2 regions of the Streptomyces sp. NPDC090025 genome follow, and region 1 is predicted to be linked to the other one. Evidence: riboswitches for the same ligand, from Rfam matches in the RefSeq annotation. Region 1 holds a riboswitch; the other holds the start of a gene.

Region 1 (4,432 bases):
GGGCGGTGCGGGGCGGTTCAGCGGTGGTGCGCGGGCGGGTAGCCGTATCCCGGCTGGTGAGACGGGGCGCCCGGGGCGGCGCCGTGCGCGTCGCGGTCGTAGAACGGCCGGGCGTGCGCGTACAGCCACATCGCGACCGGGTCGTACGTGTCGGACATGGCGACCGTGGAGACCGGAAGGCCGTCCGGGACCGCGCCGACTGTCTGGTGCATCATCGCGCGCACCGCCTCGACGGAGCCCGGCGAGGAGTCGTACAGATCGAGGCCGATGGCGAGGTACGGCAAGCCGAGCGCGGGCTGCACCCAGGCGCGGCGCAGCGAGCGGACGGCCGGGGTGCGGTGCGCGTTCTGGGTGAGCTGGGCGTAGAACTGCGGGATGTCCAGGGCGGGTTCGGACAGCCGCAGCGGTCCGGCGGGCATCCGGTCGAGGCCGGTGGCGATCCGGCGCAGATCGGCCCACGGGATGCCGACGCCGCCGCCGGGGGCGTGCGGGTTGAGCCAGATGCCCCAGCGGTCGGGGAACAGGGCGCGGGCGATCTCGACGCCGGTGACGCGCTCGTGGGCGCGGGTCCAGCCGGACGCGGCGAGTTCCTGGGCGGAGGTGACGCACGGGGCGTAGCCGTGGCCGTCGACCTCCATGTTGCCGTACTGGGCGTCGGGCGATCCGGCGGCGCCCTGCCAGAGCAGCATCCAGACGTCGGAGCCGGCGAGGGCGTGCAGCAGCTGCTCGTAGGCGTCGTGACGCCCCGGTGCCACCTGGCGCAGCATGTGCTCGACCGGTCCTCCGGTCGCGGCGGTGCCTGACGCGCTCACCGTGGGTCACGCCCCTCTTCGTCTTCCGTGGTGCTGATGGGTTGGTGCTCGTGGTCGTACGACCGGGTCTGTTCCGGTCCGGCCCTGTTCCGTCCGGTTGAGTTCCGTGCGGTTCGGTCCAGTCCAGTTCAGTTCAGTTCAGTCAGTTCAGCTTAGACAGGGGTGCCGTCACACGGCGGCGCGCTGGAAGAAGGGGCGCACCTTCTCCGTCATCCAGTCACCGACCGGGTCGTGCGCGAGGTCGAGCAGGATCAGGTTGACCGGCCAGGCGACCTCGACCCGGCCGAGGGCGCGGCCGAGCGCGTCGAGCGGGGCGTTGCGGTCGGCCTCGGGTCCGGTGAGCTCGACGGCGACGAAGAGGGCGGGTTCGGTGCCCTCGACGCTGGCGAGCGCGCGGCGGGCGCTGGCGACGACGCCGGTGGCCTCGAACTCGGCGGAGGCGGCGGCCAGGAAGTCGACCGGGTCGTCCTGCCAGTCCGGCTCGAACAGCCGGACCCGGCCGCCGGTGGCGGGCCCGTCGAGCGCGGTGCGGCCGGTGCGGCAGAGCTCGGCGACGGCGGGCGGCGGCAGCGGCACGCCGACGGTGCCGCCGGGGTTCACGGCGATGCCGAGCTGCGGGGGCAGCCCGCGGGCGAACTCGCGGGCGGGCGCGACGGTGTACGACATGTGCTCGCCGACGCAGGCGAGGAACTGGTGCTCGGAGCTGAACACCGGCACGTACGCGGCGCCGTCGAGCTCCAGGGTCGGCAGGTCGAGGTCGGCGCTGTCCGGTCCGCCGCCGTTGGGCAGCGGCACCCAGACGGGGCTGCGGCCGAGCACCTCGACCAGGCGGCCGCCCGCGGAGGGGTTGCCGAGGGAGGCGGCCAGTACCTCTTCGAGCTCATTGCCCGGCCACGTCACGTCCACGGTCGTCGTCCCTTTCCCGGCCACTCCCGGCCACCCGGCCCGTCCGGTGCCCCCAGCACCTTAACGGCGGTCCGGGGCCCGCGTGACCGAAAAGCGCGCACCGGGCCGGGGCGGGCGGCCGGGTGTGGTCCAGGACACGGCGGCGCGAGCCGTTGACGGGGCCCGTACGGGGAGGCGGCTCGGGTGGCCCGGCTCCGGGCGGCCCGTTCGGTGCGGCCCGCTCAGGAGACCCGGCTCGGGCGGCCCCCGCTCAGGAGGCGTCCCGGAAGCCGATCTTCCGCAGGGTGTCGGCGGCGTCCCGGTCGAGCAGCGTGACCGAGGCGCAGCCGGGCGGCAGGGCGCCCTCCTCGGCGGTGCGCACCAGCCGTCCGACGGCCCGCCGGTGCCGGGCGAAGGCGTACGCCGAGACGCCCCGGCCGCGGGCGAGCTGGCCGTCCCGCGCGGTCCCGGGGTCGACGTCGAGCAGGATCAGATGGAGCGCGGCGCCGCGCCGCCGGGCCTCCCGGGCGAGCCAGCCGCGCACCCAGGACTGGGTGCCGCAGTCGTGCACGATCACCCCGGCCCCGGCGCGCAGTGCCCGGCGCAGCCCGGCGTAGTGGGCGAGCCGGGCGAGCGGGCGGTAGACCGCGTACGGCAGGAAGCGGGGCAGCCGGGCCTCCCAGCGCTCCCGGGTGTCCTGGGAGTCGATGGCGCGGCCCTGGGCGGCCCGGCCCATCAGCGTGGACTTGCCCGCGCCGGGCAGCCCGGAGACCACCACCACGTCGCCCGCGGCATAGGTGAGGACGCGGGGGCTGCGGCCGCCGCGCTCGCGCAGATCGCGCAGCAGCCGGACGCGGCGCCGGAACCGGGCCCGGGCCCGCGTCCGCTGGACGGGCAGGCCGGTGCCCGCCACGGCCGTGCTCGCCGTACGGACCGTCGTACCGACGGTCGTACCGACCGTCGTACGGACAGCCGAACGGACAGCCGCACGGACATCGGTGTGCTGGATGGTGCGCTGGATCGTCATCGCCGCTTCCCCCCTGTCGGGCCCTGCGGAGACCCTTGCCCACGAAGTGTAAAGAAGAGGTAATGCGAAGCAAGTGATGTGACGCGCGGAGCCGCCGTGCAATGATGAGCGCGCCACGCGCTCGACCGAGCGCGCACAACCTCATACCGGCCGCTCGAATCCGCGCGGGAGAGTCCTGGGCACGCAGTGCGCCCGGGCGCCGAAGGAGCAAGCACCTCCCTTGAATCTCTCAGGCCCCGTACCGCGTGGATGAGGCAGATCTGAAAAGTGGGCCGCCCTGGCGCGGCCCCACCCAAGGTGCAAGCCGAGGATGCCCTCGGTGAACCTCTCAGGTTCCATGACAGATGGGGAGGAACGTCCTCACCGTCTTGTCACGTCGTGCCCCGCACGCCCTGGGACCCGGGAGCCACCCCATGAGCACTGCCCCCCGCCAGACCGCCCTCGACGCGCTGCACCGCTCGCTGGGCGCGACCATGACCGACTTCGCGGGCTGGGACATGCCGCTGCGGTACGGCAGCGAGCGCGACGAGCACACCGCGGTGCGCACCCGGGCCGGGCTGTTCGACCTCTCCCACATGGGCGAGATCACCGTCAGCGGCCCGCAGGCCGTGGAGCTCCTCGACTACGCCCTGGTCGGCAACATCTCGACCGTCGGCAACGGGCGGGCCCGCTACACGATGATCTGCCAGGAGGACGGCGGCATCCTGGACGACCTGATCGTCTACCGCCTCGGCGAGACCGAGTACATGGTCGTCGCCAACGCCTCCAACGCGCAGATCGTGCTCGACGCGCTGACCGAGCGCGCGGCGGGCTTCGACGCCGAGGTGCGCGACGACCGTGACGCGTACGCGCTGCTCGCGGTGCAGGGCCCGGAGTCCCCCGGCATCCTGGCGCAGCTCACCGACGCCGACCTGGACGGTCTGAAGTACTACGCGGGCCTGCCGGGCACCGTGGCGGGCGTGCCCGCGCTGATCGCCCGTACCGGATACACCGGCGAGGACGGCTTCGAGCTGTTCCTGAAGCCGGAGCACGCCGAGGGCGTGTGGACCGCGCTCACCGAGGCGGGCGCCGGCGTCGGCCTCATCCCGTGCGGCCTGTCCTGCCGTGACACGCTGCGCCTGGAGGCGGGCATGCCGCTGTACGGGCACGAGCTGACCACCGCGCTGACCCCGTTCGACGCGGGCCTCGGCCGGGTCGTCAAGTTCGAGAAGACCACCAACGACGGCCGCTTCGTGGGCCGCGAGGCGCTGGAGAAGGCGGCCGAGCGCGCCGAGACCGCCCCGCCGCGCAAGCTGGTCGGCCTGATCGCCGAGGGCCGCCGGGTGCCGCGCGCCGGGATGCCGGTGGTCGCGGACGGCGCGGTGATCGGCGAGGTCACGTCCGGTGCCCCGTCCCCGACGCTGGGCAAGCCGATCGCGATCGCGTACGTCGACGCGGCCTTCGCGGCGCCGGGCACGGCGGGCGTCGGCGTGGACGTCCGCGGCACCCACGAGCCGTACGAGGTCGTGGCGCTGCCGTTCTACAAGCGCCAGAAGTGACACTGGGGGCGCGGGGCCGGTGACACGGGGCCGGTGACGCCGGCCGACCGGGCCCCTCGCCCCCCCTCGTACCGCCCCCTCGTCCCACCCCTTGTCCCGTTCGGTGTCTCACTCCCCGAGACCCACGTTCATCAGCACTCCCCCCGTACAGGAGAATCAGGACATGAGCA
Region 2 (4,432 bases), on a different contig from region 1:
AGGTCGACGATGCACTCGTGCGCGACGAGCCCGGCCGGGCCGGTGTAGAGCACCGGGTAGTGCGGCTCCAGGCGCTTGGCGATGTAGTTCGCCGCGAGGACGGCGACCTGGGTGGCCCGCTTCAGGCCCTCGCCGCCCATCAGGCGCACGTACGACCAGGAGATCGGCAGGATGCCCGCCGAGCCCCACGGGGCCGCCGAGATCGGGCCGACGCCGGTCTCCGGGCCCGCGGTGGGCTGGAGCGGGTGGTTCGGCAGGTACGGGGCCAGGTGGGCGCGCACCGCGACCGGGCCGACACCGGGGCCGCCGCCGCCGTGCGGGATGCAGAAGGTCTTGTGCAGGTTGAGGTGCGAGACGTCGCCGCCGAAGTGGCCCGGCTTGGCGAGGCCGACCAGCGCGTTGAGGTTGGCGCCGTCGACGTACACCTGGCCGCCCGCGTCGTGCACCATGCCGCAGATCTCGGAGACGTGCTCCTCGAAGACGCCGTGCGTCGACGGGTAGGTGATCATGAGCACGGCGAGCTCGTCGCGGTACTGCTCGATCTTGGCGCGCAGGTCCTCGACGTCGACCTCGCCGTCCTCGGCGGTCTTGACGACGACGACCTTCATCCCGGCCATCACCGCGGAGGCGGCGTTGGTGCCGTGCGCGGAGGACGGGATCAGACAGACGGTGCGCTGCAGGTCGCCGTTGGCGCGGTGGTACGCGCGGACCGCGAGCAGACCGGCCAGCTCGCCCTGGGAACCGGCGTTCGGCTGGATCGACACCTTGTCGTAGCCGGTGACCTCGGCGAGGCGGTCCTCCAGCTCGGTGATCAGGGTGACGTAGCCGCGCGCCTGGTCGATCGGCGCGAAGGGGTGGATCTGGCCGAACTCGGGCCAGGTCACCGGCTCCATCTCGGTGGTCGCGTTCAGCTTCATGGTGCAGGAGCCGAGCGGGATCATGCCGCGGTCGAGCGCGTAGTCGCGGTCCGCGAGCTTGCGCAGGTAGCGCAGCATCGAGGTCTCGGAGCGGTGCGCGTGGAAGACCGGGTGGGTCAGGTAGGCGTCGGTGCGCAGCGCGTCGGCCGGCAGCCCGTCCTCGGTGACCTCGTCGAGGGCCGCGACGTCGGCGGTGGCGCCGAACGCCTCCCAGACGGCGGCGAGCTGGGCGCGGCCGGTGGTCTCGTCGCAGGACATCGACACATGGTCGGCGTCGACGCGGTGGAGGTTGACCCCGCCGTCGCGGGCGGCGGCGACGACGGCGTCGGCGCGGCCGGGGACGCGGGCGGTCAGGGTGTCGAAGAAGGCGCCCTGGGTCAGCTCGACGCCACTGGCCCTGAGCCCGGCGGCGAGGATCGCCGCGTACCGGTGGGTGCGCCGGGCGATGCCCTTGAGGCCGTCGGGGCCGTGGTAGACGGCGTACATGCCGGCCATGACGGCGAGCAGCACCTGGGCGGTGCAGATGTTGCTGGTGGCCTTCTCGCGGCGGATGTGCTGCTCGCGGGTCTGCAGGGCCAGCCGGTACGCCTTGTTGCCGTCGGCGTCGACGGAGACGCCGACCAGGCGGCCGGGCAGCGAGCGGGCGTGCTTGTCCTGGACGGCCATGTAACCGGCGTGCGGGCCGCCGAAGCCCATCGGCACGCCGAAGCGCTGGGTGGTGCCCACCGCGATGTCGGCGCCGAGCGAGCCGGGCGAGGCCAGCAGGGTCAGGGCGAGCAGGTCGGCGGCGACGGTGACGACGGCGCCGAGCTCGTGGGCCTGGTCGATGACCGGCTTGATGTCCCGGATGGCGCCGGAGGCGCCCGGGTACTGCAGCAGCACGCCGAAGACACCGCGCTCGGCGATCTCGGCGGGGATGCCGGCGGACAGGTCCGCGACGACGACCTCGACACCGGTCGGCTCGGCGCGGGTCTGGATGACCGCGACGGTCTGCGGCAGCGCGTCGGCGTCGATCAGGTAGACACCGTTCTTGACCTTGCCGACGCGGCGGGAGAGCGCCATGGCCTCGGCGGCGGCGGTGCCCTCGTCGAGCAGCGAGGCGCCGGAGGTGGGAAGGCCGGTGAGGTCGGCGACCACGGTCTGGAAGTTGAGCAGCGCTTCCAGGCGGCCCTGCGAGATCTCCGGCTGGTACGGCGTGTACGCCGTGTACCAGGCCGGGTTCTCCATGACATTGCGCAGGATGACGGGCGGCGTGAACGTGCCGTAGTAGCCGAGGCCGATCATCGGCGCGACGACCTGGTTGTGGTCGGCGAGCACGCGCAGCTCGGCGAGGACCTCGGCCTCGGTGCGGGCGGCCGGCAGGGCCAGCGCCTCGGCGTTCTTGATGACGTCCGGCACGGCGGCGGCCGTCAGCTCGTCGAGCGACCCGTAACCGACCTGGGCGAGCATCTTGGCCCGCGCCTCGGCGTCGGGTCCGATGTGCCGCTGCTCGAAGGGGATGCCCTGCTCGAGCTCGGAGAGCGGGATGCGGTTGGCGGTCATGTACGGGGGCCTCCTGGTCGTCACGACCTACGAGGGGCACCGCGGCGCGGGTGCCCGGACGGCCTCCCCCTCTGTCATCTCAACCTGAGAGCTTCACCGGCCGTGCCTCGCGGCGGACCGGCTTTCACCGTCGGTGAGGGTGGGAGCCGTCGACGCCCGCCCTGCTTTCCAGAGTGACCTCGTCCGCGCGGTACCGGGTGCCTGAGAGATTCCGGGGAGGATTTGCTCCTTCGGCGCCTCCGAAAGGTTTCTCCGGAGGACTCTCCCGCGCGGGGTTAACAGCCACAGCCAGCCTACCAGCGCGGTTCCTTCTCCCATCGCTCAAGTGGCCGACATCCCAGATGTGCACTTTTGTAGTTCTTGTAGAGCAGTTGCGACCAGTTGGAGGGACCGTGCAGACCGATATCGATCCGCGCAGCCTGATCGGCCGCAAGGCGTTCGACCGGAACGGACACAAGATCGGCACCGTGGACGAGGTGTACCTGGACGACGCGACGGGCGTCCCCGAATGGGCGGCCCTGCGCACCGGCCTCTTCAGCCGGGACGCCTTCGTCCCCCTGGAGCCCAGCGAGCTCGCCCGCGACGGCCTCCACATCCCCTACGAGCGCGCCCTCATCAAGGACGCCCCGGACTTCGGCGTCGGCCGCCACCTCTCCCCCGAGCAGGAACTCCAGCTCTACCGCCACTACAGCCTGTCCCTGCCGCCCCCGCCTCCGGACGCCTTCCACCGGGACCGGGACTTCGGCAGGCTCGCGGGCCAGGAGGACACCTGACGGGAAGACGCCGGAAGCGCGGACGGTACGGACGGTACGGGCGGTCCCGGGCGGCGCCGTCACGCGCCGGTCGCCCCGCCCTCCACCAGCGGCAGCGGGTCCGAGGGCGTCAGCTCCGGGTCGTCGACCGAGAAGGTCCGCACCCGGCCCGGCGCCGAGCCCGGCTCCTCGAAGCGCACGGTGACCCGGCCGAGGCCGCTGCCCTGCACCCAGCCGGGGCCGTGCACCACGTGCCGGACGTCATGGCCCGCCGCCCACCACCGTGCGGCGGTCGCGGCCGCCGTCTCCGGGGCGGCGGCCACGTCGGACCGGTCCTCGGCGACGGCGAGCGCGGCCGGACCCGGCCCGGCCGCCCCGGCGGCCCCTGACGGCGCAGGCTCGGGCACCTCCGCCGCTCCCGCGGCCTCCGCCGCCTGGTCCGCCGCCGCCTGGGCGAACTGCGCGAACAGATCCTCCTGCGTGTAGTCCGCGAGGCCGCTCACCCCGACCCCGAGCAGCCGCACCCCGCCCGTGGTGTCCACCAGCTCCAGGAGCCGCGTCGCCGCCTCCCGCACGACCACCGGATCGTCCGTCGGCCCGCGCAGCGTCTCGGACCGGGTCAGCGTCGAGAAGTCGTACCGCCGCACCTTCAGGACGATCGTCCGCCCCGAGTGCCCGGAGCCCCGCAGCCGCGCCACGCACCGCTCCGCGAGCCGCTCCACCTCAAGGCGGATCCGCAGCCGGTCGTGGATGTCGACGGCGAAGGTGTCCTCCACCGACACCGACTTCGCGTCCCGCTCGGCCACCACCGGACGGTCGTCGTCCCCGAGCGCCATCCGGTACAGCGAGGCCCCGTGCGAGCGCCCCAGGAGCCGTACGAGCTCGTCCTCGCCCGCCTCCACCACCTCGGCGACCGTGCTGATCCCGGCCCGCCGCAGATGCTCACCGGTCGCCGGACCGACACCCGGGATGATCCGGACCGACCGCGGCCCGAGCAGCTCCCGCTCGGTGCCCGGCTCGAACAGCACCAGACCGTCCGGCTTCGCCTCCTCGGAAGCGATCTTCGCGAGCATCTTGGTCCCGGCGAGCCCCACCGACCCGGTCAGCCCGGTCGTCGCCAGGATGTCGGCCCGCAGCCGCTCCCCGGTCGCCCGCGCGCTCGCGCTGTCGTCGGCGAGCCCACCCGCCTCCAGGTCGACAAACGCCTCGTCCAGGCTCAGC

The links. Region 1 has a riboswitch for glycine ahead of gcvT (glycine cleavage system aminomethyltransferase GcvT). Riboswitches for the same ligand answer to the same signal wherever they lie in the genome.
Region 2: linked by a shared signal. The riboswitch ahead of gcvP (aminomethyl-transferring glycine dehydrogenase) and the one ahead of gcvT (glycine cleavage system aminomethyltransferase GcvT) in region 1 are both predicted to bind glycine.

The regions. Positions count from the first base shown of each region.
Region 1 covers NZ_JBIVFL010000011.1:107,616-112,047, forward strand. Annotated here, with positions in the region: gene ACIPXM_RS24065 (enhanced serine sensitivity protein SseB C-terminal domain-containing protein) at 18-812, opposite strand; gene ACIPXM_RS24070 (enhanced serine sensitivity protein SseB) at 981-1,718, opposite strand; gene ACIPXM_RS24075 (AAA family ATPase) at 1,969-2,724, opposite strand; glycine riboswitch at 2,880-2,978, shown strand; gene gcvT (glycine cleavage system aminomethyltransferase GcvT) at 3,138-4,262, shown strand; gene gcvH (glycine cleavage system protein GcvH) at 4,426-4,432, shown strand, end outside.
Region 2 covers NZ_JBIVFL010000027.1:26,771-31,202, forward strand. Annotated here, with positions in the region: gene gcvP (aminomethyl-transferring glycine dehydrogenase) at 1-2,459, opposite strand, end outside; glycine riboswitch at 2,638-2,737, opposite strand; gene ACIPXM_RS35305 (PRC-barrel domain-containing protein) at 2,852-3,232, shown strand; gene ACIPXM_RS35310 (DNA polymerase IV) at 3,292-4,432, opposite strand, start outside.